Regions from separate parts of the Pantoea sp. USHLN298 genome, predicted to be linked through region 2. Evidence: predicted binding sites of a transcription regulator. Region 2 holds the regulator's gene; the other holds the start of a gene.

Region 1 (14,974 bases), on a different contig from region 2:
TAGGGTTCAACGCTACCAGTCCGTGCCGATGATCGTCACTTTCAACGCGGTGGCCAAAACCATCACCATTAAGCTGCCGTCGCTGGAAACCCAACGTGATCGGGTCCATTTTGATCGCAGCCTGAATTTCCAGTTGGTGGATGAGCGCGGCAAAGAGATTACCAGTATGCGTGACCATCTGCCGGCCAGCGCTAGCGCGGATATGGAAAAAGCGATGCTAAATTATAATCGTACCGGACAAATCGCTTCCGTGCCGCAGTTTGCCCGGTCAGTGAATGTAGCTCCCTCTTCCGCCCGGTTAACCGCCGATCTTGCCTGGACGACCCAGGCGGAGATGCCTTCACTGCATCGCTGGTTTCAGCGCTTTGATGAAGCAACCCGTCAGCAATTTATGACGCTGGTCAAAATGTTACGGACAAGTTGATAGAAAGGAAAGGCCAGGGGTAAACTCATGCCATCGATTCTGGCGCATGCGCTTATCAGGAAGCCTTTATGGAACAGACCGTTCGTACCCTCGGCATAAAAAAACATATCGCACTGGTTGCTCACGACCATTGCAAAGCCGCTTTACTCGACTGGGTTAAACAAAACCAGCCAGCCCTTGAACCGCACACGCTTTACGCCACCGGCACCACCGGTACACTGATCAATCGCCATACCGGATTAACCGTAAACGCCATGCTGAGCGGCCCGATGGGCGGCGACCAGCAGGTTGGCGCGATGATCTCCGAAGGCAAAATTGATGCGCTGATGTTCTTCTGGGACCCGCTGAATGCGGTGCCGCACGATCCGGACGTGAAAGCGCTGCTGCGTCTGGCGACCGTGTGGAACATCCCGGTCGCCACCAACCGTTCAACCGCCGACTTTATTATCCAGTCTCCGCTGTTTGCCCGCGAGGTCGACATTCTGATCCCCGACTACGCGCGCTATATGGCTGAACGGCTAAAATAACTCAGGCTTTGCGCAGTACCGGGACACCGAGTTCGCGGAACTGCGCGACGAATACCGACGGCTGCGCTTTATCGAACATCAGCCATACCTGCTGACGTGCTCGCGTCAGCGCCACATAGGCCAGACGTCGCTCTTCTGCGTCGGGAAAGGCTTCCGGCTGCGGTAACAGACCCTGTTCAATGATCGATTCGCGCGCCTCGGCGGGAAAACCCTCTTTGCCCTGCTGTAAGCCGAGCAAAATGACATAATCCGCCTGCTGTCCTTTACTGGCATGAATTGTCATAAAATCCAGATTGAGCTTTGGCCAGCGGGTCTTTGCCTTCTCCATCAGTTCAGGACGCAGATAGTGGTAACGCGCCAGCAGCAATATGCGCTCCTCCGGTTTCGCGTAGCCGCTAAGCTTGTTGAGGAGTCCCTCAAGCTGATCCTGCGGCAGCAGCGAAATCGATTTTTTATTGCCTTTGGTCAGGCTGTTGAGCGGTTTACGTAACTGCTGTGGGTTTTGCTGCACAAAGCGATTGGCGATATCACCAATGCGATCGTTAAAGCGGTAGGTGGTATCGAGCACGCAGCGATCGCCTTCGCCGAAATAGTGATGAAACGCCGTGGTCAGCGTCATCTCTGCACCGCTAAAGCGGTAGATCGCCTGCCAGTCATCCCCAACCGCGAACAGCGAGGTGCGCTTATTCTGCTGACGTAACGCAGTAAGCAGTGCTGCCCGCTGCGGCGAGATATCCTGAAATTCATCGACCAGAATATGCTTCCACGGGCTGATGAACCGGCCCTTATCCAGAATCGCAATCGCCTGATGAATCAGGCCGGAGAAATCGACCGCCCCTTCCTCTTTCAGCGCGCTCTTCCAGGCTTTCAGCAGCGGAGCCATCAGTTTAATACGCTTACTGAACAGCTCACGGATCTCGTCAGGCACGTCGTCGATCATCGCTGCCTGCGCGCCGCCGTGCATCCGCATCAGACTCAGCCAGCGCTCCAGCCGGGTGGCCAGTCGGTTAGCCAGTTTGTCATCCTGCCAGAAAGCACCTTCCGGCAGATCCCATTCCAGCTCCTCACGCAGCCACTGCCGCCAGCCGTTCGCCTGGGCTTTTTTTTCGCTGCACTGCTGACGCCAGTGGTGGATCAGTAATTCGCGGCGGGCTTGCGGGTCACTCTCCAGCTTGCTGATCGCCGGCTGCTTATTACTGCCTTCACGAATAATGTGCAGGGCCAGCGAGTGAAAGGTTCGCGCCTGAATATCGCTGGCACCCAGTCGCGACTGGATGCGATGGTTCATCTCTTCTGCCGCCTGCCGGCCAAACGCCAGCAGCAGGATTTGATCGGCGCTGGCCAGCTTACGCTGCATCAGCCAGCCTGCCCGCGCTACCAGCACCGAGGTTTTACCGCTTCCGGCACCGGCCAGTACCAGCAGTGAGGCTTCGCCATTCACCACGGCTTCGCACTGGGAGGTATTGAGTGGTGTGCTTTCCACGCGGGCAAAGAAGTCGTGATAGCGCGTCAGGATGTCGGCGGTCCAGTCACGATTGCGCTGTTGCAGCGCCGTTTCGCCCTGCTCCAGCCAGCGCTGACAACATTCCCAGTCATCGCGACACTGCGCAAACTCGCCGAGTCGGGTGAGTGGCAAGGGTAAGGCATCAAACTGTTTCACGATCTTCGCTTTCAGCGCCAGCAGTTCGCCACGGTTTAACCAGCGATCCTGGGTAGTGAACGTTTCAATATCGCTGCGCAGCGCCTGTAACACCTCGCGACACACCTCACTCATCTCCAGGCTCCACTGCTGCCAGGATTGCAACAGATAGTGGTGAAAACGCTGCGTTTCCTGCCATTCTGTCCCATGCAGCCGGACCACTTTTTCATCCGCCAGCAAAAATTCCAGCTCTCCCCACACCAGCCCACGCTTACAGGTAATATCCAGCAATTGATTGAAGGGGATCAGATACTCATGCTTATCGCCACTGACTTCCACGCCAGCCGCCATCAGACGGACCCGATTATAAGGATGCTGGGCAAGCCGTTTGCCCATGGAGGTTGCTTTCAGTTCCACGCCGACACCAACGTCAGAGAATAGGATTAGGGGGAGTTTACCTGTCAGACCCTTAGCGCTCCAGCCTTAAAACAGGCTAAACTTGGCGTCACATCTTGCGGAATGCAAAAGGAAAAAATGTCATGCGCACCGTATTAAACGTCCTTAATTTTGTTCTGGGTGGCTTTTTCACCACTCTGAGCTGGCTGTTTGCCACCTTAATCAGCATTGTGCTGGTCTTTACCCTGCCGCTGACCCGCTCCTGCTGGGAGATTACCCGATTGTCACTGTTACCCTTTGGTAATGAGGCGGTACACGTTGATGTCCTGCGCCCGGAGAGTAAAAGCCACATCATGAACACCGGCGGAACCCTGCTGAATATCTTCTGGCTGATCTTCTTCGGCTGGTGGCTCTGCCTGTCTCATATTTCGATCGGCATTGTGCAGTGCATCAGCATCATCGGCATTCCGGTGGGTATCGCCAACTTCAAAATTGCCGCCATTGCCCTGTGGCCGGTGGGACGCCGCGTGGTCTCCGTAGAAGAGGCGCGCGCCGCGCGCGAAGCCAATGCCCGTCGCTATTAGTATGATGTCGAAGAACCTGCCCGGCTGGCGGCAGTATCTGTTTAATAGTACCTGGCGCTACCTGCTGCGCATTCTGTTTGCGCTCGGCGGGTGTGCGGCCATTCCCTGGTGGCTGCAGCAGATTGAGTGGACCATCCCTCTGACACTGGGCGTGGTGGCTGCCGCGCTGGCTGACCTTGACGATCGGCTGACCGGGCGTCTGAAGAATCTGCTGATCACCCTGCTCTGTTTTTGTATCGCTTCGGTGTCGGTTGAACTGCTGTTCCCCTATCCGCTGGCCTTTATGGCCGGGCTGGCGATATCGACCTGGGGTTTCATCCTGCTGGGTGCTCTCGGCCAGCGTTACGCCACCATCGCGTTTGGCGCGCTGCTGATTGCGGTCTACACCATGCTCGGCATTGGGCTGTTCAGCCAGTGGTATATGCAGCCGATGCTGCTGCTGGTAGGCGCACTCTGGTATAACCTGCTGACCCTGCTCGGTCATCTGATGTTTCCGGTCCGGCCGGTGCAGGAACAACTGGCGGGCAGTTTTTCCCAACTGGCGCGTTATCTGGATGCCAAGGCAAATCTGTTCGATCCGGATGCGGGCGAACAGGACGATGCCACCTTTATCGATGCCGCGATGGTTAACAGTCAGTTAGTGGCGCAGCTCAATCTGACCAAGACCACGCTGCAGAGTCGCCTGCGAGGCGATCGCGGTTCACGCGGCACCCGTCGCAGCCTGCACTACTACTTTGTGGCGCAGGACATCCACGAACGGGCCAGCTCCTCCCATCTGCAATATCATCTGCTGCGGGGCGACTGGCGCTACAACGAAATTCTGTTCCGGTTTCAGCGTCTGCTGAATATGCAGGCCCAGGCCTGTCGCCAGCTGGCACATTCGATCCTGATGCGGGAGAGATGGGTTCATGACAGCCGGTTTGAGCGGGCTTTTGAACGGCTGCAGAAGGCGATAGAACGGCTGGAGCAGCGTGAGCCGGAGGCGACCCATACCCGTGCGCTTTACTGGCTACTGCGCAACCTGCGGGCTATTGACGCGCAGTTGGCCTCGGTTGAATCAGAACAGACGCTGGCGGGTGAAGATCCTCAACACAGCGATAATTTGTTGTCGCGCGAGGGATTAAATGGCTGGAGCGATATCAGACTGCGTTTCAGTCGCCACCTTTCCCCCGCCTCCGCGCTGTTCCGTCATGCGGTGCGGATGTCAGTGGTGCTGTGTATCGGTTACGGTTTCATTCAGGTCACCGGCCTGGAACGGGGTTACTGGATACTTCTCACCAGCCTGTTCGTCTGTCAGCCCAACTACAATGCGACACAACGGCGGCTGGCGTTGCGTATTGGTGGCACGCTGGCGGGGATCGCGATTGGTCTGCCGGTGCTCTGGCTGGTCCCTTCTGTCGAGGGACAGCTGATTCTGATTGTCATCAGCGGCGTGCTGTTTTTCGCCTTCAGACAGGTACAGTATGCCCAGGCAACGCTGTTCATCACCCTGCTGGTGCTGCTCTGTTTCAACCTGCTGGGCGAAGGCTTTGAAGTGGCATTACCGCGCGTGGTCGATACGCTGCTGGGCTGTGGCCTGGCCTGGCTGGCCGTCGCCTTTATCTGGCCTGACTGGCGCTTTCGCCAGCTTCCGGCGGTGGCAGAACGGACCTTACAGGCCAACTGCCGCTACCTGGATGCCATCATGGAACAGTACCATCAGGGCAAAGATAACCGCCTTGCTTATCGTATTGCCCGGCGGGATGCGCATAATGCCGATGCCGAGCTGGCCTCAGTGGTGTCGAACATGAGCAGCGAAAGCCGCACCAGTCAGACGATGCGTGAGTCCGCTTTCCAGTTGCTCTGCTCTAATCACTCATTCCTGAGCTATATCTCTGCGCTGGGAGCGCATCGCGATAAAATTGATGAGCCGCAACTGCTCGCCTTACTGGATGACACCGTCTGTTATGTCGAGGATGTGCTGCAAACGGACGTCGTCAGCGACCAGCAGGCGGAGGAGATGCGTCAACTCCTTACCCAGCGAATCGGCCAGCTGGCCGCCGATGCGGATACGCGCGCGCCACTGGTATTACAGCAACTCGGCTTGCTGGTGGCGCTGATGCCAGACGTGGCCCGCCTGCGCCGCACGCTAAATTCTCACTAACTTCCGCCGCTCTTTGGGTTCAGCGTCATCAGTACGGTGCGCTGAAACCAGGCATTCAGCTCCGCCCTGACCGACAGCGGCAGGGCCGCATAATGATGGCCTGATATCGCCCCCTGAAGCGCCAGCAACGTCTGCAATCCTACATGCTGGTTGACGGCTTTCAGCCTCAGCCAGCACTGCTTAGCGCCAATGTCATACAGATGCTGTACGTTCAGGATGCCCGCTTCATGCAACATCATCTCCAGGCGTACGCTGAGGTTAGGAAGATCTTTTAACCGGATGGATGACTGCTTATGATGCTGATCGAACTGAGCGGTCTCCAGCGACGCGGCTGATAATCTCAGCAGATGCGTCGGTTCCTGCCAGAGCGCGTCATCAACCCGATAGTAGTTCAGGCTGACCATCACGCCACGCTTGCGAAATACCAGTGGCTCCAGCGGACGCTGCGTAATGTATTCCCGCAGGGGTTCGCTGGCTCGCAGGTAAAGTGCATCATTGTTAACTAAAGCAAAAACCACCCGTTCCACGGCCAGCGCATAGCCGCCAAACTGGGTGCGTGACTCGATGGTTCCCAGCGGGGCCAGACGTTCCCGGGAGCGTTCGACAATCGGATTAACCTTTTTCATCACACCACCTCCATGTTATAGAAATATCTGAAATCACGTTTGCTTTCAGGCAATTAGAAGATAGGAAAAAGCCTTTGCAGGTTCAATGAATAATTAACGGTTCAGCTAACCTTGTGGTGTTTTTGCGAGGCGTTTTCAGAAATTTGGGTTGATCTTTATGCGGAACGACAGTACTGTATATTCATACAGTCCACTGCTGAGTGATTAACTTATGCGAACACAACATCCGAATAATGCACGCTATGCTCATCATTACGCGTCCTCTTCTGTCCCCGCTTCTCATCGTGGCTGGATCACCGAGTTACGCTATAGTGAGCAGCCTGGAATGATGCAGATGTTATTGTTGCCGCTGCTGCAGCAGTTGAGTCAGCAATCACGCTGGCAGTTGTGGTTAACGCCGGCACATAAACTGAATCGCGCCTGGCTGCAGCAATCCGGTTTGCCACTGGATAAAAGCATGCATATTGCTGATTCTGAGCGTCTGAACGCGGTTGAGGCGATGATTAAAGCGCTGCGGACTGGAAATTATAGTGTCGTTTTGGCATGGATTCCGTACGAACTGGATGAAGATGAGCGACGTCAACTGGAAAATGCGGCAGCGGAAGGTGATGCCCTGGGATTGATTTTACGGTCGAGTGGATCACCAGAAGCGCCTCTCGGACCACAAAATGCGCTAAAAATTCAGTCGGATTTGTTTCATTAAGTAAAAATCAGAAGTTTCTCAAGAACTATTTCTTATCTGTTGTCGCTAAACCACTGATTCTGTTAGTTCGAGCGTTGACAATGGTTTAGCAGTTTTTTTGGGCATTGAGCCACGACAATAACACCAGGCTAATTGTTAGAATTTGTGTATAAATCTCTGTTTTTTTACAGAAGCGCCTCACATCATACTTGTAAGTTTCCAATCTCGTTGTAGACTTTATCTCGCCAGGGTGCTCAATAACCTCCGTTTTTTTGCGGTAGAGTCATAAGCGAGCGTTTTGACCCGGCGAAGGATTAAACCAAGAGCAACCTTTTTGCTCATTGCCTATTTGGATGATAACGAGGCGCAAAATGAAAAAGACAGCTATCGCAATTGCAGTGGCACTGGCTGGCTTCGCTACCGTAGCGCAGGCCGCTCCGAAAGATGACACCTGGTACACCGGTGCTAAACTGGGCTGGTCTCAGTATCACGACACTGGTTACTACGGTAACGGTTACCAAAACAATGACGGTCCAACTCACGAAAGCCAGCTGGGTGCAGGTGCATTCGTTGGTTACCAGGCAAATCCATACCTGGGCTTCGAGCTGGGCTATGACTGGCTGGGTCGCATGCCTAACAAAGGCAACGTGACTAACGGCGCATTCAAAGCACAGGGCGTTCAGCTGGCAGCTAAACTGAGCTACCCAATCTATGACGATCTGGACGTGTACACTCGTCTGGGCGGCATGGTATGGCGTGCAGACGCAACCCAGACTAACCCAACTACTGGCCGCATCAGCGACCACGACACCGGCGTTTCTCCGCTGGCTGCCGTTGGTGTTGAGTATGCGCTGACCAAAAACTGGGCAACCCGTCTGGATTACCAGTGGGTTAACAACATCGGTGATGCACAGACCGTTGGTACCCGTCCGGACAACGGCATGCTGAGCGTAGGCGTTTCATACCGCTTCGGTCAGGATGAAGCTGCTCCAGCACCGGCTCCAGCACCAGCACCAGCGCCAGTTGTTGAAACCAAGCGTTTCACTCTGAAGTCTGACGTTCTGTTCACCTTCAACAAAGCTACCCTGAAGCCAGAAGGCCAGCAGGCTCTGGATCAGCTGTACAGCCAGCTGAGCTCAATGGATCCTAAAGATGGTTCCGTTGTCGTACTGGGCTTCACCGATCGCATCGGTTCAGAGCAGTACAACCAGAAACTGTCTGAGAAACGTGCTCAGTCAGTGGTAGATTACCTGGTATCTAAAGGTATTCCTTCTAACAAAATCTCTGCACGTGGCATGGGTGAATCTAACCCAGTTACCGGCAACACCTGTGACAGCGTGAAAGGCCGTAATGCCCTGATCGACTGCCTGGCGCCGGACCGTCGTGTAGAAATCGACGTTAAAGGCATCAAAGACGTTGTAACTCAGCCACAGGCTTAAGTTTACACGTAATAAAAAACCCCGCTAAGGCGGGGTTTTTTTATGTCATCGTTCCGGTCAGCGACCCTGCTCTGAGACGCTCTGCCAGCTAAAATGAGTGGCTCCTGAGAGCTGGCTTACTCTTTCTCTGAACCCGAGTTACCGAGAATCGCCTGTAAATCTTCCCGCAGACTCGACATCTGGGTAGCGTACTTCTCTTTGCGTTCAGCATCTTCAATTAACTGGACCACCGTCTCCGATAACGTACTGTTTCGCCGCTGCGCCAGTCCAGCCAGTCGTTGCCAGACCAGATACTCCAGATCGATAGACTTTTTACGCGTGTGCTGATGTTCAGCATTAAAGTGACGTTTGCGACGCGCACGGATGGTCTGTTTTAACCGGTTATCCAGATCCGGATGAATGTGCTCTGCAATCCATTCGTTGACCGTCACCGGATTATTTTCCATCGCCAGCAGTTTATCGACTGCCGCCTGCGCCGCACTTAACTCAAGGTGACGCGTGATCAGTTCACCTTCCCGATGTTTTTTCACCAGGTATTTCCATTTCCATCCACATTCAAGATTTTCGAGTTGCTGGTATTTCATCGGAATCTCATCGTGATCACGTAACGAGCTAAGAATAACAGCTTTTTTCCCGGATGCAGCAACGAAAAACATGCTGTCAATGTCACATCTTCAACAGGAAGTCTGCAGTGCTTAACAAGGGTGAATCCTGTATAATCTCGCTTTTCTTAAATCAGACAAATGCGATTATTTTGACCAGCACCCAACTTACGTGGCAAACCTTACAGCCGGATAGCGCGCAATACCAATCCGTTTTTTCCCGAATTGCTGATGAAGAAACCGATGCTCTGGCAGCGGTACAGCCCCGATTGCTGAATGCTCTGGCGCATTTACATCACCAGTCGCAGGGATTCCCGTTACTGCTGGTGCGTAGCCAGGAAAATCGCGACTACCTGGCACTGATTGCTCAGGCCGCGCAGCGCGTCATGGAGGAATCCACCACGCTGTATGGTGGCGATTACCATATCATGGCCGATAACGTCACGCTGCAGCCCCCTTCAGACCCTCAACGCCCTTTCACCAGTCAGGGTGGCATTCATTTCGCCGACTGGATTGAAACCGAACAGCTGTTTGGTTGTGTCCGCCAGTATAAAGATCGTATTCAGCTTGAGCCGGGACTGATCCATCGCGCCAACGGTGGCACGCTGGTGCTCACGCTGCGCAGTTTTATGACCCAGCCTATTCTCTGGTTACGCCTGAAGAAATGTATTGAGCAAGGCTATGTTGAATGGACCTCGCAGGATGAGCGACGCCCCTTGCCGGTCGCGATACCGCCACTGCCGCTCCAGTTAAATCTGGTGCTGTGCGGCGATCGTGAAGCACTGGCTGACTTTCAGGAGCTCGATCCTGAAGCCCATGAAATGGCTATCTATACCGAATTTGAAGAGAACATTCAGATTCTGGATGAAGATGACATGCTTGCCTGGTGCCGCTGGACCGCCGATCTGGCACAACAGGCTGAGCTGCCGCTGCCGGAAACCGATTTCTGGCCAGAGCTGATTAAAGAAGGCGTACGCTACAGCGGCGATCAGGAGACGTTACCGCTCTGCCCGCGCTGGTTACAGCGTCAGATGCGTGAGTCCGCGCTGATGGGCGATAAAATCAATGCGGAAGCGCTGCGTGATGCGCTGGAAGCTCGCCTGTGGCGTGAAAATTATCTCAACGAGCGGATGCGCGATGAGATCCTGCTGAAACAGATCCTGATTGAGACTGAAGGTGAAGTGGTCGGTCAGATCAACGGCCTGTCGGTAGTGGAATATCCTGGCCATCCTCGCGCCTGGGGTGATCCATCGCGTATTACCTGTGTGGTGCATCCTGGCGACGGCGAGTTTACCGATGTTGAGCGCAAAGCCGAGCTGGGCGGTAACATTCATGCAAAAGGCATGATGATTATGCAGGCCTATCTGATTGCCGAGCTGGAACTGGATCAGCAACTGCCCTTCTCAGCTTCGCTGGTATTTGAACAGTCCTATTCTGAAGTGGACGGCGACAGCGCCTCGCTGGCTGAACTCTGTGCGCTGATCAGCGCGCTGGCTAACCAGCCGGTCAATCAGCAAATTGCCGTCACTGGCTCAGTCGATCAGTTCGGTAACGTGCAGCCGGTTGGCGGTCTGAACGAGAAAATCGAAGGCTTCTTTGATATCTGCCATCAGCGTGAACTGACCGGTCAGCAGGGCGTGATTATACCCGCCTGCAATGTGCGACACCTGAGTCTGAATCAGGCTGTGGTCAGTGCGGTTGAGCAAGGTCGCTTTCATATCTGGGCGATTGACCGTGCTGATGAAGCCCTGCCGCTGCTGACGGGCAAGGTCTGGGATACTGAGGATGGTGAAGGCGACACCCTGCTGCGCACCATTCAGGAACGCATTAGCCAACTGAACCAGCCGGACGCGCCGCACCGTCCCTGGGGACTGCGCTGGCTTAACTGGTTTAACCACCGTTAATCCGATTTGCTCAGCGTACAACTGTTCGCTAATATTCGTGATTCACTAAAAAAAGGCTTATTGTAAACATGGTAGATAAACGCGAATCCTATACCAAAGAAGACCTGATTCTGTCAGGTCGTGGTGAACTGTTTGGCGAAAATGGTCCGCCGCTTCCGTCAGGCAACATGTTGATGATGGACCGCGTGGTCAAGATGACCGAAGACGGCGGCAAATATGATAAAGGTTTTGTTGAAGCTGAACTGGATATCAATCCTGACCTCTGGTTCTTCGGCTGCCACTTCATTGGCGACCCGGTCATGCCTGGCTGCTTAGGCCTGGATGCGATGTGGCAACTGGTTGGTTTCTATCTTGGATGGCTGGGCGGCGAAGGTAAAGGTCGTGCGCTGGGCGTGGGTGAAGTGAAATTTACTGGTCAGGTCCTGCCTGAAGCGAAGAAAGTGACTTACCGTATCCATTTCAAACGCGTTATCAACCGCAAACTGGTCATGGGCGTTGCCGATGGCGAGGTGCTGGTCGACGGCAACCTGATCTATACGGCCAGCGATCTGAAAGTGGGCCTGTTCAAAGACACGGCGGCTTTCTAAACGTTTCCCCCAGAAACGAAAACCTCCGCGCGCAGCGGAGGTTATATTCCCTTTTCAGTGACATCCGGCTAGGCAGCGACCGACCTGTCCTCCATGGCTTGTCGCCAACCTCCCAACCAGTGAGACTTAGCGTCAATCATCTGATACGGACACATCTCTTTTGAGCGTCCAGTAATGCCTGCCTGATAACCACGTGAATGGGCGCGCTCAAGGCGGTCTCGTTTCTGTCTCTTCATACTCCGTGTCCCTCATGTAAGGTCTGTGGAATCTGGTGGAAAGAAAAAGGTGGTGAATTAATGTTCAACCACACTAATGTTCTACCCGCTACGCGCCCAAAGATCAATGCGCAATCTTCACGCCAATGTCATAAATGTGACCTCTGACCGACAAAATGATGCTTTTTTGTGATGCGGATGACAGCACTATCCCGCTGATTAAGCTAAGAAAAAAGCCCCTGTTTCTCGTCAATCGTGCTTAACGAAAAATCAGGGGCTTAGCTTATTTATTCATACTCTTCTTAATTTAACGCAACCGTACTGTTGGCAATCTGCTGTGCGGTTTGCTGCCAGCCCGCCGCCAGCGTTCTGACCAGCGCATCGTAGCCATCTTCATTCTGAGGCAGCGCCAGGTTAAATGCCTGCTTGGTCAGACGGCCCTGATGTTCCAGCGTCCACTCGCCACTGATCACTGCCTTGCCGTCATAGCGGCCCTGGAAGCCGGTGATGGTCACGTTGAGCGTGTCGTGCTGCGCACCCATCGGCGTACCCGCCACCAGTCGTCCTGGCAGAGCTTTGCTGAGGTTGGTAATCAGCGTCTGCTGCAGCTGCTGATCGAGCGGGCTGGCCCACAGATTATTGGCGGCAATAACATATTTCACGTCACTGGTCTGATAAACCAGCCCGTTACCCGCCAGATAATCCGGTACCGTCACCTGCTGCACCCACAACATCGGTTGCGCTTCATTCAGGCTGCTGCTGCTGACCTTCATCGGGGCGGCCCCGGAAGGCAGCTGATACCAGGTATTATCGATGGTGCTGCTGCACGCGCTCAGCAGCAGCGCGGCAGAGAGTATCATTCCTTTTTTCACTGTTTCGCCCTCTTAGGCTGGGGATCCTGTCCCGGTTTCGCCTCAAACACCAGCGCGTTGCTCTTAGTATTGAGCGTTTTCAGTACCGGCTGCAGTTCGCGCAGCACCTGATCGAGTCGCTGCATATCCCCGACCAGCTTGCTGTAAGCCGGCGAGCCTGGCTGCAGGCCTTTCATGCTACGGTTCAGCTCACGCAATGTCTGCTGCATATCTTCCGGCAGCGTTTTCATTGCCGGGCTGGCCGTGACTTTATTGACGTTATCGATGGTGCGTTGCAGATCACGCATCGTTTTCTGGCTCTCTTTCAGCGTGCCGGTCGCTTCATTAATCATACCGTTAAGTGGCAGGCCATTGATCTTATCCAGCGCCGCCATCAGCTTCTGCTGGATCTGGCTCAGACCACCGCTGACGGTCGGAATCACTTCGTAACCCGACACTTTTTGCGGCCCTTTATAGGCTGGAGCATTGTCGTAGAAGTCCAGATCAACATACAACGCGCCTGACAGCAGGTTGCCGGTTTTCAGCGTGGCACGTAGCCCGCGCTTCTTACCATCCTGCAGATGCTGTTGCAGATCGAAGTTCTCACCCAGTCGGCTGATAAACCGATCCGGTTCGATGCGAATCAATACCGGAACGCGGTAATCATTGTTCAGCGCCTGATCGAGGCCCGCTTTCATCAGCGGCGCTTCCGACACTGTACCCAGGCGAATGCCGCGGAATTCAACCGGTGCACCGGCCTGCAGGCCACGAATCGAGTCGGTAAAGAACAGCAGATAATCAATATGATTGGTATACAGCGAGTCCTGAATGCTGCGTTGATCATCAAACAGATGATAATCAGACTGATTCTTCGCCGCCTGGCCCAGATCCCAGCCATCCGGCACATCAAAGCTGACGCCGCCGCTGAACAGCGTGGTCAGCGACCCCATTTCCACCCGCATACCGGAAGCGGACATATCAACAGCAATGCCGCTATCCTTCCAGAAGCGGACATTGGTGGTTACCAGCCGATCGTACGGTGCCGCGATAAACAGCTGATAGGTCATCATGCGTTTATCGGTATCGAAGGTGCTGGTTTCCACCGTCCCGACGCGATAGCCACGGAACAGTACCGGATCGCCCGGGTTAAGCTGGCCAGCTTTTTTGCTGTCGAGGATGATGCGAATCCCTTTGGCATCCGGCGGCGCTAACGGTGGCGCATCCAGCAGGTTAAACTGCTCTGGCGCTTCACTTTTGGTACCCGGCTGTAATTCAATGTAGGCACCCGACAGCAGGGTTCCCAACCCGCTGATACCTTCGCGACCAATCTGCGGCTTCACCACCCAGAAAACACTGTCTTTGTGCAACAGTTTTCCCATCCCGGCATTGAGGCGGGCCTTGATTTCAACGTGATGCAGATCGTCGCTCAGTACCGCGCTCTCCACCACGCCGACATCCACGCTGCGGCTTTTAATGGTGGTTTTGCCGGCTTCGATACCCTCGGCATTTTCGGTAATCAGGGTCACTTCCGGCCCCTGATGACTGAAGTGATAAAACAGAATCCATCCGCCGATTAACAGCGTGACGATGGGGACAATCCAGACCGGCGACCAGCGCTTGATCTGCTCCACCTTTGCGTGGCCGTGGTTAATTTCCGTCAAGGCGCGACTCCTTTACATTGTTTTCGCGTACACGATCCCAGGTTAATCGCGGGTCAAAGGTCATTGCAGCAATCATGGTCAGAATAACCACCAGCGCAAATAACACCGCGCCCCACGCGGGATAAACACTCATCAGTTGCCCCATGCGCACCAGCGCAGAGAGCACGGCAATCACAAATACGTCGATCATCGACCAGCGGCCAACAAACTCGACCACTTCATAAATCAGGTGCATCTTGTGGCTATCATGCCGTCCGCGTCCGCCTGCATCCCAGCAGAGCCAGCCAATCGCCAGCATTTTCAGCGTCGGCACCATAATGCTGGCGATAAAGATCACCAGCGCCACCGGATAAGAACCGTCGCTCCAGAGTAAGATGACGCCCGCCATGATATTGGAGGGATACGCGCTCCCCAGCGTTTCTGTCACCATGATCGGCATCAGATTCGCGGGAATATAGAGAATGACGGAGGTCAGCAGCAGCGACAGCGTCCATTGCAGGCTGTGCTTACGGCGCGCAGAAGCGACCACTCCGCAGCGCGTACAATGACGCTGCGTGGCCGGCAAAATGGCAGTGCAGCAGGGACAGGAGCGTAAATCCTGCTGCAGGCCAGTGACACCGACCCGGGGAGGATGCGGCAGCGCCGGCATCGGCGCAATGTTCTGCCAGAGCTGACGCCGGTCAACGCACTGAAA
Region 2 (14,974 bases):
TACCGCCCATGGCGTCATTACGTGCATCATACCAGGTTCCCGCCGCCATGGCGGAAGAAGAAAGGAAAAGCGCATTCAATACAGCGGTGTACACCAGCGCTGAGCGTTGAGCGGATTTTTTCACCATTTGCCTGCCATCACCTGAGAAATTGTCGTTGAAACATTCAACGACTGAATAGTTTGTTAACCCTATTGTGAACGTTGGCTAACGCGTTATTGCTGTGAATTCAAAGGAAACAGTGCCTTAATTCGAAGGATTGGAGGTTTTCCAATCAGAAAGTCATAATTTTTATTCAAAATACAGGGTAAAAATTAAAATAATACCAGACATTTATTAAGTCTTTCTGAACATTACTTCTTAACTCCGTGAGATGCAAAGCAAAAGCGCTAAACGGCGCGTTGCGGGCCGTCATCATGTGGATCTGATTTATCCCCGATAACGCGCCATCGCGATGCCCTACTCCTCTTTGCTGCTGTTTTTACGCGCAAAAAGGCGTGCTGCTCCGCCCGGCAACCAACCTCTGCGCGGCTAAATTTTGTGTGATAAAATAACATCACTTATCCAGCGGAGAACTTTCATGTCAAACATGACGTCACAGCAAATAATGACCCAGGCGGAAAAACTGTGCCTGCAGCGCGGTGTGCGTCTGACGTCGCAACGGGCAGAAGTGTTGCGATTAATGGCTGAGCAGCCAGGTTCAATTAGTGCCTATGACCTGCTGGATCAACTCCGGGTCAGCGAACCGCAGGCCAAGCCGCCCACCGTTTATCGGGCGCTCGATTTTCTGCTGGAACAGGGCTTTATCCACCGGGTAGAGTCCAATAATAGCTATGTTATGTGTCACCATTTCGAGGCGCCGGCCCACACGTCGGTGATGCTGGTATGTGACCGCTGTGCCGCTGTAACTGAGAAACAGGCACAGGGCGTCGAAAAGATCATCGCGACACTGGCTGGCGAGGCACAATTTGCCCTGCGTCACAGCGTGATTGAAGCACATGGATTATGTGAGAGTTGTGTTGCAGTGGAAGCCTGCACGCACCATGAAAGTTGCGAACACGATCATCAGAGCGAGGGTAAAAAGCGGGGAAAACGCGGGTAATGTGCACATCCTTGTGCGGTTGCCAGTATGAGCCGTACCGGCGGGTAGGAGCTTTATCCGTAAATCTGCGTGATTACCAACGGTAATCTTTGTTCTGACCTTCCCAGTCCGTTACTTCGCGCTCTGCATCTTCTTTTGCATAGCCATAACGTTCCTGAATTTTTCCGACCAGCTGATCGCGCTTGCCTTCAATAACCTGCATGTCATCGTCGGTCAGCTTGCCCCATTTCTCTTTCACGTTGCCTTTAAACTGCTTCCAGTTGCCGCTCGCTTGATCTTTATTCATGGCAGACCTCTATGTCATCCTTTGGTTGCATCATTTATCTTGAAAGAAAACAAAATGACGATATAAAGCGCTGGTTTACTGCGCTGCTTACGGTTAATTGTAGTAGAAGATTTTAGGGTTGCTGGAATAATACAGAATAATCTGTAGCGCACCGGCTAAAGCCGCCCGCTATCAGGCGTCGAACCAGCTGTTCTGCTGCCAGTGTTTACGCCAGATTAGCCACAGCGACACGCCGCGCAGCGCCAGGAAAACCGTTACCGCCAGCCACAATCCGTGGTTGCCCAGTATCGGGACGCTGAGCAGCGTCAGGAAGTAGCCGAGTGCCGCCACCATCATGCTGTTACGCATCTCCCGGCCACGGGTCGCGCCAATAAACATGCCATCCAGCAGATAACACCAGACGCCAATCAGCGGCAGAATAACCTGCCATATCAGATAGCGATCGGCGGCCTGTTGCAGCGGTTCAAGGGAGGTCAGCAGCGCCACGATGTGCGGGCCGCAGAGTGCATAGAGCAGCGAAAAACCGATTGCCACTACCACCGCCTGGCGGCAGGCGGCATGCCAGACGCGCAGCAATTTGCTGCCATCTTTTGCGCCGTGTGCTTCGCCGGCAAAGGCTTCCACCGCATAGGCGAAACCGTCAAGCGCGTAGGCGGTAAAGGTGATAAACATCAACAGCACCGCATTGACTGCCACCACCTGCGGACCGATGCGCGCGCCCAGTACGGTCAGTGAGGCAAAACAGAGCTGCAGCAGTAACGAACGCAGCATGATGTCGCGATTAAGCCGCAGCAGGCGCTGAATATCACCGCGCCAGCTCTGCTTCAGTATTGCCGTAGTGATGCCGCGCAGTTTCAACACACGCCAGACCATTACCGCACCGACGGCCAGCGTGATGTACTCTGCCAGTGCGGTCGCGGTTGCCGCTCCCGCCACGCCCCAGTGCAGCCCCATCACCAGCCACAGATCCAGCACAATATTGACCAGATTACCGACCACCAGCAGGATGACCGGTGCCCGCGCATACTGCACACCGAGCAGCCAGCCAAGGATCACCAGGTTTGCCAGCGTGGCAGGCGCACTCAGCCAGCGGATCTGAATAAACAGCGTCGCCTGTTGCAGAACCTTGGGATCGCCGCCAATCAGAGAGGTCGCCAGGCGGGTGATGGGGGTACGCAGACAGATGAACAGCACGCCAGCCAGCAGCGCAATGATTAAAGGCTGGGTCAGCGCGCGTGCCAGTGCCGTTTTATCGCCCGCGCCGAATGCCTGCGCCGTCAGGCCAGTGGTACTCATTCGCAGGAACAGCAACAGCATGAAGAGGAAACTGGTGACTGTCGTCCCGACCGCCACCCCGCCAAGATAGACCGGGCTGTCGAGATGACCAATGACAGCGGTATCGACCACGCCCAGTAAGGGTACGGTGATGTTAGAAAGGATCATCGGCAGCGCGAGCCGCCAGAGTTTTTTGTCGGTAGCCGTTAAAAAACGCATTCGCAGTTCCGTGCTCAGCGCTGCAGAGAGGGGAGCTGCAGCGACAAAATTAGGGCCGACAGAATAGCATCAGACGCTACGAATGCGCGGTTATATCAGGCTCAGAGCCACTCGCCGTTGCGAACCACACCCACCGCCAGACCTTCAACGGTCAGTGACTGCGCGCGCGTATCGACGACGATCGGATCAAAATCGCTGTTTTCCGGCAGGAGATGCACGATAGCGCCCTGCTTTTTCCAGCGTTTCACCGTCACTTCATCATCAATGCGGGCCACGACAACCTGGCCGTTACGGACGTCCTGGGTTTTATGCACCGCGAGCAGGTCGCCATCCATAATCCCGATATCTTTCATCGACATTCCGCTGACGCGCAGCAGGAAGTCGGCAGAGGGTTTGAACAGGCCCGGATCGACTTTGTAATGAGTTTCGATATGTTCCTGCGCCATGATCGGCTCACCGGCAGCGACCCGGCCAATTAACGGCAGACCTTCAGAGGCCTCTTCTTCCATTAACAGACGGATACCGCGCGAGGCGCCAGAGACAATCTCAATCACCCCTTTACGTGCCAGCGCTTTAAGATGCTCTTCTGCCGCATTCGGCGAGCGGAAACCCAGCTGCGCGGCAATTTCTGCACGCGTAGGCGGCATGCCCGTTTGAGTAATATGGTCGCGAATCAGGTCATAGACCTGCTGCTGCCTGCTGGTTAATGCTTTCATCCCGCCCCCTGGTTGTTTATACAGTCGCTGTGAGTATATACAGGTATTGGCGAAATGGAAACCGATTCTCAGGCAAAAACGCGCCAGATGGCGCGTTGTGGAAGGGTTATCGCAAATGTGTCCAGAGCAGCGCGATCCAGACAAACAGTGCCAGTAAGATACTGATCAGCACCGCTGCCGAGCCCATATCTTTTGCCCGACCGGCTAACGGATGGCGCTCCTGACCGATACGATCCACAACCGCCTCGATGGCGCTATTGAGGATTTCAACGATGACTACCAGCACCACAGCGCCAATCATCAGGATGCGCGAGACGATATCGACATCCAGCCAGCAGGCCACAATAATGGCGACCAGCGCGGCCAGCGCTTCCTGCCGAAAAGCCGCTTCATGCTGCCAGGCGGCACGCAGGCCCTGCCATGAGTAACCTGCGGCTTTCACAATTCTTACAAGACCGGTGGCATTATTTGCCATATTGGTGGAACCCTTTCATCGGATTGACGTCAATGTCTGGGCTGCGTGCAATTGGCACCACCACAGATCTTCGCTGCGCTTTCTGGTATGCTTGCGGCGCTTTGCTAACAAGAGGCTTCATGTTGTCTATGTCAGGTTGGCGTAAACTTTATTACAAATTACTGAATTTACCACTGTCGTTTTTGGTAAAGAGTAAGGCCATTCCGGCCGATCCCGTTTCTGAACATGGTCTGGACCCGACCCGGCCCATTATGTACGTTCTGCCTTACGATTCGAAGGCCGACTTACTGACTTTACGCGCGCAGTGCCTGCGGCATCATCTGCCCGACCCGCTCTCTCCGCTGGAGATTGATGGTTCACTGCTGCCGCGCCACGTTTTTATCCACGATGGCCCGCGCGTCTTCCCCTATTTTGTGCCCAGCGTCGAATCGGTGAAGATTTTTCACGATTATCTCGACCTGCATCGCAATAACCCCAAACTGGATATCCAGATGCTGCCGGTGACGGTGATGTTTGGTCGTGCGCCAGGCCGTGAGGTTCAGGGCGAAGATGCACCGCACCTGCGGGTACTGAACGGCGTGCAAAAGTTCTTTGCGGTGATCTGGCACGGACGCGACAGTTTTGTCCGTTTCTCGCCGACCGTTTCGCTGCGCCGCATGGCGACCGAGCACGGCACCGACAAATCGATCGCCCAGAAACTGGCCCGGGTGGCGCGCATTCACTTTGCCCGTCAGCGTCTGGCGGCGGTTGGCCCGCGTTTACCGGCACGTCAGGATCTGTTTAATCGCCTGTTGCAGTCTAAAGCGATTGAAAAAGCCGTCGAAGATGAAGCCCGCAGCAAAAAAATCTCCCATGAAAAAGCGCAGCAGAATGCGGTTGAGATGATGGAAGAGATTGCGGCGAACTTCTCTTATGAAGCGATCCGCGTGACGGATCGCGTGATGGGCTGGCTCTGGAGCCGTCTCTATCAGGGCATCAACGTTAACGGCGGCGAAAAAGTGCGTCAGCTGGCGCAGGATGGACATGAAATCGTCTATGTGCCGTGCCATCGCAGCCACATGGATTACCTGCTGCTCTCTTACGTGCTCTATCATCAGGGACTGGTGCCGCCGCACATTGCCGCCGGTATCAACCTCAACTTCTGGCCAGCCGGACCGATCTTCCGTCGTCTGGGCGCGTTCTTTATTCGTCGTACCTTTAAAGGCAACAAGCTGTATGCCACGGTGTTCCGTGAGTATCTCGGCGAGTTGTTCACCCGCGGCTATTCGGTGGAATACTTTGTTGAAGGCGGTCGTTCCCGCACTGGTCGTCTGCTCGATCCGAAAACCGGGACCTTAGCGATGACCCTGCAGGCGATGCTGCGCGGCGGTAATCGCCCGATTACCCTGGTGCCGATTTACATCGGTTATGAGCACGTGATGGAAGTCGGGACTTACGCTAAAGAGCTACGCGGCGCGGCGAAAGAGAAAGAAGGCTTCATGCAGATGGTGCACGGCTTGCGTAAGCTGCGTAACCTCGGCCAGGGCTACGTTAACTTTGGCGAACCGCTGCCGCTGGTTAACTACCTTAACAAGCGGGTGCCGGAGTGGCGTGACGCCATCGATCCGATTGAGCCGCAGCGTCCCAGCTGGTTAACCCCGACCGTCAATGACATCGCAGCGAGCCTGATGGTGCGCATCAATGAAGCGGGCGCGGCCAACGCCATGAACCTGTGCGTGACCGCGCTGCTCGCCTCACGTCAGCGCTCACTTACCCGCGAACAGCTGATTGAGCAGCTTGAGTGTTATACCCAGCTGCTGCGTAATGTGCCTTACTCTGCCAATGCCACCGTCCCTGACCTCTCCGCTGAGGCGCTGCTGGACCACGCGATGGGCATGAATAAGTTTGAAAGCGAGAAAGACAGCATTGGCGACATCATCATTCTGCCGCGTGAGCAGGCCGTGCTGATGACCTACTATCGCAACAACATTCACCACATGCTGGTGATGCCGTCGCTGATCGCCGCCATTGTGCAACAACACCAGACACTGAGCGAAGCTGAGTTGCTGCGCCAGGTGAGCCTGATCTACCCGATGCTGAAGAGCGAACTGTTCCTGCGCTGGCAGACCGATGAGCTGCCGCAGCTGCTGACGGAACTCAGTCAGGAACTGGCGCGTCAGGGCCTGATTACGCTGGATGATGGCCAGCTGCGCTTTACGGCGGCCCGTTACCGTACGCTACAACTGCTGGCTGCCGGGGTGCGTGAAACGCTCCAGCGTTATGCCATCACCTTCTCGATTCTCAGTGCGAAGCCGGCGATTAACCGCGGGACGCTGGAAAAAGAGAGCCGCACACTGGCACAACGTCTGTCGGTGCTGCACGGTATCAACGCGCCGGAGTTCTTCGACAAAGCGGTCTTTACCTCGCTGGTGCTGACGCTGCGTGATGAAGGGTATATCAGCGACAGCGGCGATGCCGATGTGGTGCAGACGCTGGCGACCTGGCATATACTGGCGGACCTGGTCACCAGCGATGTGCGCATGACCATTGAAAGCGCCGTGGCACACGACTGACACAACAAGCGTACAGTAAAAAGGCGACCTCATGAGGTCGCCTTTTTTATAGGTCAGGTCTGGTCAGATTCGCGTTGAGACGGTGCCTGCTCAGGGAACACGGTCAGATCGGAAAGACGCAAAAGCGTCATCCCTGACTGCTCGGGCCGCGGCCTCCCTGGCGCGGGACGCTTTCCTCTTCTGCCCGTATTCCCTGCGCGTTGAGCTTATCCATTGCTGTCGGATTCATCCTGCATCGGGTTTGGCGGCCTCCCGGATCGCCTTTTTGGTGCCTGAATCCCCTATCAGAACAGCTGGCTGAACGGCGGCGTATTCATCAGTACGCCGAGGAACAGTACCAGCCCGACATAATTGTTGTTCAGGAAAGCCTTAAAACAGGCGGGGCGCTCACGCCGGACGATCAGCTTCTGTTGATAAACGAACAGAGCAGCAGCCAGTATCAGCGTCCAGTAAAAGGCCGCGTTGAGTTGCAGCAGCATACCGACCCACGCCATTAGCAGCAGCGTCGCCAGCTGCAGCAGACCGATGATTAACTTGTCGAAACGACCAAACAGAATCGCGGTCGACTTGACGCCAATCTTCACATCATCGTCACGGTCCACCATCGCATAGAGAGTGTCATAAGCCACGGTCCAGCAGATGTTGGCGAAGAACACCAGCCAGCAGACCAGCGGTAAGGACTCACTAACCGCAGCCCAGGCCATCGGGATCGCCCAGCCAAACGCGGCACCCAGCACCACCTGCGGCAGATGGGTATAGCGCTTCATGAACGGATAAACCCAGGCGAGCGCCAGACCGACCACCGAGAGCAATATCGTCATCAGGTTCATGGTCAGCACCAGCGCAAATGCCACCAGCGCCAGTACCACGAACAGCAGTCTGGCTTCCCGACTGGTGACCGCGCCACTGGCTAAAGGCCGATGTTTCGTTCGCTCAACGTGTCCATCCACCTTACGGTCGGCAAAGTCATTAATGACGCAGCCCGCTGCACGCATCACGAAAACACCGGCAACAAACACCAGCAGCACCGGCAGCGGCGGGATCGCCATATCAGCCAGCCATAATGCCCACAGGGTGGGCCACAACAGCAGTAAGGTGCCGATCGGTTTATCAATGCGCATCAGGCGGCTGTAGGCCTGCCATTTATTGATATGTAAGCTCTTTTCCACCACAGGATTCCTCAGGCCAGGTCGCGATAAAGCGGCGAAGCCGGTAAAAACAGTTCCGTCAGCAGCAGCGGTTTGCCGGAGAGCCGCAGACGCGAGCGACGTCCCCACAGCGCATCAACTTTGCCCGGTTCGATAAAATCACGGGTCAGGGTTGATGAGGAGAACAGATAACGGCCCAGCGGGCGCGTACCCAGCTGCTGCAGCATCGCTTCCGGGCCATTCAGGGTACTTTCCGGCACCAGCGTGCGGCCAGCCAGCCAGGGTACGCCGTCGCCGAACAGCAGCACTTCGCGCAGCCAGAAGCGTTTATCGTCCGGTAACAGGGCCTGTTCATCGTCTAACTCGCTGGCGTCAATAAAGCCTTCACGTATCGGCTCTACCGTCACCTGCTGGCAATGCTGCTCGAAACGGCGGGTCATGGAATCTTCCTCCATCAGCCAGTCAAGCAGCGACGGCGCAAGCGCGGCCTGCGTCGGTGAAAGCCAGTTGAGCGCACGTAATAAGCTGAGTGCGTCTTGCGACATAGCACCACTCCCAATAATTTTCAGGGCGCCAGTTTAACGCAGAGTCGCGCGATGAACACCTGCCGTCGTTGCAGACGGCAGCGGGTTTATTCGCGTTTCAGGCGGTTGCTGTTCGCCAGCCACAGCGTCACCACCAGAATCAGAATCGCGGCGGAATAGCAGAGGGTATCGAAGGGATTTTTATGATCGACAATGATCAGGCGGATAATTGCGGTGATACCGATATAGACAAAATAGCGTAACGGGAAGTGATAGCCAGACTGAAAATACTTAACAATCAACGCAATAAATTCAAAATAGAGGAAATAGATCACTATTCCCTCAATCAGCAGATAGGAAGACGACTCTTCACCGGTACTGAACAGTACGTTCGCCAGGTGAATGGTTTCTTTGCCGAGAAAGACAATCAGGATAATCGCCAGGCTAAGCAGGCCCAGATTCAGCACCCATTGCAGTACGGTCGCAAGGTGGCGGGCCAGCGGATTTTTGTCACTCATGTAGCGCCTCAGAAGAGAGTTATTAGCGGACGCTATCATGCGTGAGCGTGACCTGAATCACAATATGGCGCTTAGGCTTCGACATCAACACACAGCGCATCGTAGCGCCAGTATTCGCAATCACAATCAATGACCTGCTTTTGCCGATCGCGGTTAATCCGGGTAATCAGTAAGCCCGGGCTGCCAGGGGCAACGTTCAGCGCGGGCGCGGCGATCTCTGGCAACGGGCCTGGCAGAATGGTAAAGCGCGCGCCACCGTAGCGAATGCCGTAGCGCTGGTCATAGAGATCGGTCAGTGAGCGGGTGAGATCTTCATCAAGCAGGCCGGGGAAAAAACGCGGATTAAGATAGTGTTCCACATACAGCACCGCGCGGCCGTCAATGCGCCGAAGCCGACGAATGCAGTACACCGTTGTTCCGGCTGGCAACAGCAGTGCTGTCGCTATCGCGCCCTGCACCGCAACCTGTTCAGCCGCAATCACCTCGGTGGTTGCCTGGCGCCCCTGCTCGCTTGCCATGGCATGAAAATGGCTGTGATGCAGCGGATTGTAGATCAGCCTTGGCGGCGCAATAAACCAGCCACGACGCAGTTCACGGTAGATCACGCCCTGCGCCTCCAGCTTGCCTAAGGCTTCACGCAGGGTGATGCGGGTGGTACTGAACGCCTCACTCAGCGCGCGTTCCGCAGGCAGTCGCCCGCCGCTGAACTCACCCGCCTGAATACGGCTGAGTAAGGCGCTGGCGATCACGTCCGCCGTTTTGAGTGCTATCGACTCCACAACAGTAGCCTCATTTTGGTGCGATTCCGCACTGTGACCGTTCAGATGCGCGCCTCAGCCCTTGCCAGAAACTGGCGGAGGATGAGCGCTGGCCTTCCGTCATCCCCGCACAGTATCGCTTTGTCATAAATCGTTCATATACAGGGGCTACATTGGCTCGGTTCTTGCTGGACTAGACCAGTCAGGCCCATCAACTTACACCCGGAGCAACTGAGATGAAAGCGTTTATCGCCTCTGTAGTAGCCAGTGCTGTAGTGCTCGCCCTGCCCGTTGCGCAGGCCGCCGATAACGACCTTGCCGCGCTGGAAAAAGCCGCGCGCAGTGAAGGTCAGATTAACAGCGTCGGCATGCCGGACAGCTGGGCCAACTGGAAAGATACCTGGAACGATATCAGCAGCAAATATGGCCTTAAACACAGCGACACCGATATGTCATCGGCCCAGGAGCTGGCGAAATTTGATGCCGAGAAAGAGAACGCCAGCGCCGATATCGGCGATGTCGGCGCGGCATTTGGCCCGGTAGCGGTGGCGAAAGGCGTCGCTCAGCCTTATAAACCCACGCACTGGGATCAGATCCCCGACTGGGCTAAAGACAAAGAGGGGAACTGGGCGCTGGCCTATACCGGCACCATCGCCTTCCTGATCGACAAGCAGCAGGTGAAAGATATCCCGCACAGCTGGGCCGATCTGAAAAAAGGTAAGTATGTGGTTACTATCGGTGACGTGGGCGTGGCTGCTCAGGCGGCGAATGGCGTACTGGCAGCAAACTACGCTTTAGGCGGCGATGAGAAGAACCTGAAACCGGCGCTGGCCTTCTTCGGCGATCTGGCGAAACAGGGTCGCCTTGGCGTTACCGATCCGGTGATTGCCAACATCGAAAAAGGTGAAGTTCAGATGGCGGTGGTGTGGGACTTTAACGGCCTCAACTATCGCGACCAGATCGACAAAAATCGCTACGAAGTGGTGATCCCGTCAGACGGCTCGGTCACCTCCGGCTATACCACCATCATCAACAAATATGCGAAACACCCGAACGCCGCCAAACTGGCGCGCGAATATATCTTCTCAGACCAGGGTCAGATCAATCTGGCGAAGGGTTACGCCCGTCCGATTCGTGCGGAACATCTGACGCTGCCAGTCGACGTTCAGGCTCGTCTGCTGCCGCAGTCTGAATACAAAAATGCCCGTCCGATTCAGGATCAGGCCGCCTGGGATAAGTCCTCGAAAATGCTGCCGCGTCTGTGGCAGGAAAACGTCGTTATCAATATGCAGCAGTAAAGCGCGGCAAGGAGAACGGAATGAAGACTATCCTGGTGGTGCTGGACGGGTTGAGCAATCAGGTGGCGCAGTATGCAATGGGCTATCTGCACGCCGAATGTGCCCAGGGCAACGGTCACTATTATCGTCTGACCTGCGAACTTCCCTCGCTGTCGCGTCCGCTTTATGAGTGTATTCTGACCGGGGTTACGCCGGTCAGAAGCGGCATTATTCATAACGGCGTCAACCGATTAAGCCGCGAGCGCAGCGTATTTCACTATGCGCGTGCTGCCGGGCTGACGACCGCGGCGGCGGCCTACCACTGGGTGAGTGAACTCTATAACCGGACGCCCTTTGTTCCGGCGCGCGATCGTCACACCGACGCGCCGGAACTGCCGATTCAGTACGGACATTTCTACTCTGATGACAGCTATCCCGACTCCCATCTGTTTGAAGATGCCGAAAGCCTGCGGCTGCGCCATGACCCGGACTTCCTGCTGATTCATCCGATGAATATCGATGATGCCGGTCACAAATCGGGACTCTCCTCCGCGCAATACCGCAACCGGGCGCGCATCGCCGACGGTCTGCTGTCGCTCTGGATGCCAGGCTGGCTGGCAGCGGGCTATCAGGTGATTGTGACCGCCGATCATGGCATGAACGACGATCGCTCCCACGGCGGTATCCTGCCGGAAGAGACCCAGGTGCCGCTGTTTGTATTTGGTGCGGCGTTCTCGCAGCAACCTGATCTACTGCCGCAGCAGACTGACCTGTGTGGCACCCTGTGCGAACTGCTCGGCGTCGCGCACGATAAACCGCTCTGTCGCGGGCTGCTGGCGGAGCGGCGACTATGAAGGGAAGAGGACTAGCCCTGCTACTGCTACTGCCTTTTACCCTGTTCTGGGTCGCCTTTCAGCTGGCACCGCTGTTGTGGATTGCCATCAACAGCTTCTGGAGCGAAATGAACACCCGCTGGGGCTGGGATAACTATCACGATATTCTGACGTCACCCTTCTATCTGCAGGCATTTCGCTTTTCGCTGGATATCTCTTTCTGGTCAAGCGTCTATGGCTTGCTGATTGCGCTGCTGACCGGCTATTCGCTGCATCAGCTCGGCGGCGGTCGGCTACAGCGCTTCCTGATCTCGTTTACCAATATGACCAGCAACTTTGCCGGCGTGCCGCTGGCGTTCGCCTTTGTGATCCTGCTGGGGCTGAACGGTTTTCTGACCCTGCTGCTGCGCCACTATGGCGTCATTGATGCGTTCAGGCTGTTTTCGCGCAACGGCATGGTGCTGGTTTACACCTGGTTCCAGATCCCGCTGGGCGTGCTGCTGCTCTATCCGGCGTTTGATGGGCTGAAACGCGAGTGGCAGGAGTCCGCCGCCCTGCTGGGCGCCAGCCGCTGGCGCTACTGGTGGCATATCGGCCTGCCGATTCTGTTCCCGGCGCTGCTGGGAACCTTTGTCATTCTGCTGGCGAATGCGCTGGGGGCCTACGCCACCATTTATGCTCTCACCACCGGTAACTTTAACGTGGTGCCGGTGCGTATCGCTGCGCTGGTGTCAGGGGATATCTCGCTCGATCCCAACACCGGCAGCGCACTGGCGATGCTGCTGGTGGCCATTATGGCGCTGATCACGCTGGTACAGCAGTATCTGGTGCGCCGTAGCTACCTCAATGCGAAACAGCCATGAAAGGAGCCGTCATGTCCCGCGCCGAACATCTCTATCATCGGGTGATGGTCTGGTTACTGTTTATCGTGCTGGCCCTGCCCCTGCTGGCAACGCTGCTCTATGCGCTGTCGTCTGACTGGAGTAATACCCTTCTGCCACAGGGTTACACGCTGAAATGGTTCGTCCAGCTGTGGAGCGATAGCCGGTTTCTGACGGCCCTGGGTCATTCCCTGCTGATCTGCTTTGGCGCCCTGCTGTTCTCGCTAGTGCTGGTGCTGCCTGCCATGTTTGTAATCGCTTACTACTATCCCCGGCTGGATGCGGTGATGAACATTCTGATCCTGATGCCGTTCGCTGTTCCGCCGGTGGTCTCCTCGGTGGGATTGCTGCAGCTTTACTCTTCGTCTCCGCTGATGCTGACCGGCACGCCGTGGATCCTGATTGGCTGTTATTTCACTATCGCTCTGCCGTTTATTTACCGTGCGCTGGCCAACAATATGCAGGCGATCAACCTGAAAGAGCTGATAGATGCCGCCCAGTTGCTGGGTGCCAGTACCTGGCAGGCGGCGCTGTGGGTGGTGCTGCCGAATCTGCGCAAAGGAATGCTGATTGCCGTTCTGCTCTCTTTCTCGTTCCTGATCGGCGAGTTTGTCTTCGCTAACCTGCTGGTCGGTAACCGCTATGAAACCCTGCAGGTTTATCTGTTCAATATGCGTAACGGCAGCGGTCACTTCACCAGCGCGCTGGTGATCTCCTACTTCTTTGTGGTGCTGCTGGTCACCTGGCTGGCCAACGCCCTGAACCCTGAACGAGGCTGAGAATGAGCTACCTTGAGGTCAGACAGCTGAATAAGCGCTATGGACCGACGACGATATTCGAACAGATCGATTTCAGTGCCGACGAAGGGGAATTTGTCACCCTGCTCGGTCCCAGCGGCTGCGGCAAATCGACGCTGCTGCGCTGTCTGGCTGGTTTAACCGGGGTCGACAGCGGCGAGATCGTTATCGCGGGCAAAGATATCGTGCCGCTGGCTCCGCAGAAGCGCGCCATCGGCATGGTGTTTCAGAGCTATGCGCTGTTTCCCAACATGACGGTGGAGAAGAACGTCGCATTTGGCCTGAAGATGCAGAAGCTGCCCGAGGCACAAATTCGCCAGCGGGTGCAGGAGGTACTGGAGCTGGTCGAACTGACCGATTATGCGCGTCGCTATCCACATCAGCTGTCGGGTGGGCAGTGTCAGCGTGTGGCGCTGGCACGTTCGCTGGTGACCCGTCCGCGCCTGCTGCTGCTGGATGAGCCGCTGTCAGCGCTGGATGCGCGCATCCGCCGTCACCTGCGCGATCAGATCCGGCGTATCCAGCGCGAGCTGAATCTCACCACCCTGTTCGTCACCCACGATCAGGAGGAAGCGCTGACCTTATCGGACCGCATTGTGCTGATGAACCGCGGCAAAATTGTGCAGAATGGCGATGCCGAAGCGCTCTATACCCAGCCGGTCGATCTGTTTGCCGCGGGTTTTATTGGCAACTACAACCTGCTGAGCGCCGAACAGGCGACGCAGTTAACCGGCCAGCCGTTCCACAGCCAGGTGGCTATTCGTCCCGAGTCGATGCAGTTCGTCGCGCCAGGGCTCGGCATTCCGGCTGAAATCCTCAGCCACAGCCTGCTCGGCAACGTGATTCGCTATCGTATCCGGGCGCAGGGCGTGGAGCTCGCTGTCGATGTGCTGAACCGATCTGCCGCCGATTTACACCCCGACGGCCAGCAGATTGGTCTACAGTTAGAGATGTCGACTTTGCGCCAGGTGGCTTAAAACACAGGAAAAAATCACGCAAAGCACGGCAATCCCCTTCACAGATTGCACTCTCCGTCAGGCTGGCAGTCTGTGCTGCTTAAAGCCTGATGGTCGAGGAGCATCGCGACGTGTTAACCCTGCTTAATTTACTCTCTGCGGTAGCCCTGCTGGTGTGGGGAACCCATATTGTGCGTACCGGCATTATGCGGGTCTACGGTGCCGATCTGCGCAGGGTACTGAGCCGCAGCGTAGAGAAAAAACCGATGGCGTTTCTGGCCGGCATCGGCGTCACCACGCTGGTACAGAGCAGTAACGCCACCACGCTGCTGGTGACCTCCTTTGTGGCGCAGAATCTGGTCAGCCTGACGCCGGCGCTGGTGGTGATTCTCGGCGCGGATGTCGGCACCGCCATCATGGCACGTATCCTCACCTTTGATCTCTCCTGGCTGTCGCCGCTGTTCATCTTCTTTGGCGTGGTCTTTTTCCTCAGCCGCAAGCAGACGCGGGCCGGTCAGCTTGGCCGGGCCAGTATCGGCCTGGGGCTGATCCTGCTGGCGCTGCAGCTGATTGTCGAAGCCGCCCGGCCGATTACTCAGGCCTCCGGCGTACAGGTGCTCTTCTCCAGCCTGACCGGCGATATCATGCTGGATGCGCTG

What was found. The regulator LexA, encoded in region 2, represses DNA repair genes until DNA is damaged. The targets are predictions, from matches to a motif close to TNCTGTATGTACATACAGNA.
Region 1: the regulator LexA is predicted to act here: its motif matches at 6,511-6,530, upstream of sulA (SOS-induced cell division inhibitor SulA).

What each region holds. Positions count from the first base shown of each region.
Region 1 covers NZ_JBBCRO010000001.1:591,755-606,728, reverse strand. Annotated here, with positions in the region: gene WFK59_RS02915 (YccT family protein) at 1-424, shown strand, start outside; gene mgsA (methylglyoxal synthase) at 493-951, shown strand; gene helD (DNA helicase IV) at 953-3,007, opposite strand; gene WFK59_RS02900 (YccF domain-containing protein) at 3,130-3,570, shown strand; gene yccS (YccS family putative transporter) at 3,554-5,713, shown strand; gene WFK59_RS02890 (TfoX/Sxy family DNA transformation protein) at 5,710-6,339, opposite strand; gene sulA (SOS-induced cell division inhibitor SulA) at 6,551-7,042, shown strand; gene ompA (porin OmpA) at 7,393-8,460, shown strand; gene matP (macrodomain Ter protein MatP) at 8,577-9,044, opposite strand; gene WFK59_RS02870 (AAA family ATPase) at 9,098-10,966, shown strand; gene fabA (bifunctional 3-hydroxydecanoyl-ACP dehydratase/trans-2-decenoyl-ACP isomerase) at 11,035-11,553, shown strand; gene rmf (ribosome modulation factor) at 11,622-11,789, opposite strand; gene pqiC (membrane integrity-associated transporter subunit PqiC) at 12,071-12,640, opposite strand; gene pqiB (intermembrane transport protein PqiB) at 12,637-14,280, opposite strand; gene pqiA (membrane integrity-associated transporter subunit PqiA) at 14,267-14,974, opposite strand, start outside.
Region 2 covers NZ_JBBCRO010000004.1:537,775-552,748, forward strand. Annotated here, with positions in the region: gene WFK59_RS13410 (conjugal transfer protein TraF) at 1-127, opposite strand, end outside; gene zur (zinc uptake transcriptional repressor Zur) at 579-1,100, shown strand; gene WFK59_RS13420 (CsbD family protein) at 1,174-1,386, opposite strand; gene dinF (MATE family efflux transporter DinF) at 1,558-2,880, opposite strand; gene lexA (transcriptional repressor LexA) at 2,982-3,596, opposite strand; gene WFK59_RS13435 (diacylglycerol kinase) at 3,703-4,071, opposite strand; gene plsB (glycerol-3-phosphate 1-O-acyltransferase PlsB) at 4,200-6,623, shown strand; gene ubiA (4-hydroxybenzoate octaprenyltransferase) at 6,908-7,792, opposite strand; gene ubiC (chorismate lyase) at 7,804-8,316, opposite strand; gene psiE (phosphate-starvation-inducible protein PsiE) at 8,403-8,813, opposite strand; gene WFK59_RS13460 (UTRA domain-containing protein) at 8,885-9,592, opposite strand; gene WFK59_RS13465 (ABC transporter substrate-binding protein) at 9,808-10,869, shown strand; gene WFK59_RS13470 (alkaline phosphatase family protein) at 10,890-11,702, shown strand; gene WFK59_RS13475 (ABC transporter permease) at 11,699-12,544, shown strand; gene WFK59_RS13480 (ABC transporter permease) at 12,556-13,341, shown strand; gene WFK59_RS13485 (ABC transporter ATP-binding protein) at 13,344-14,336, shown strand; gene WFK59_RS13490 (Na/Pi cotransporter family protein) at 14,447-14,974, shown strand, end outside.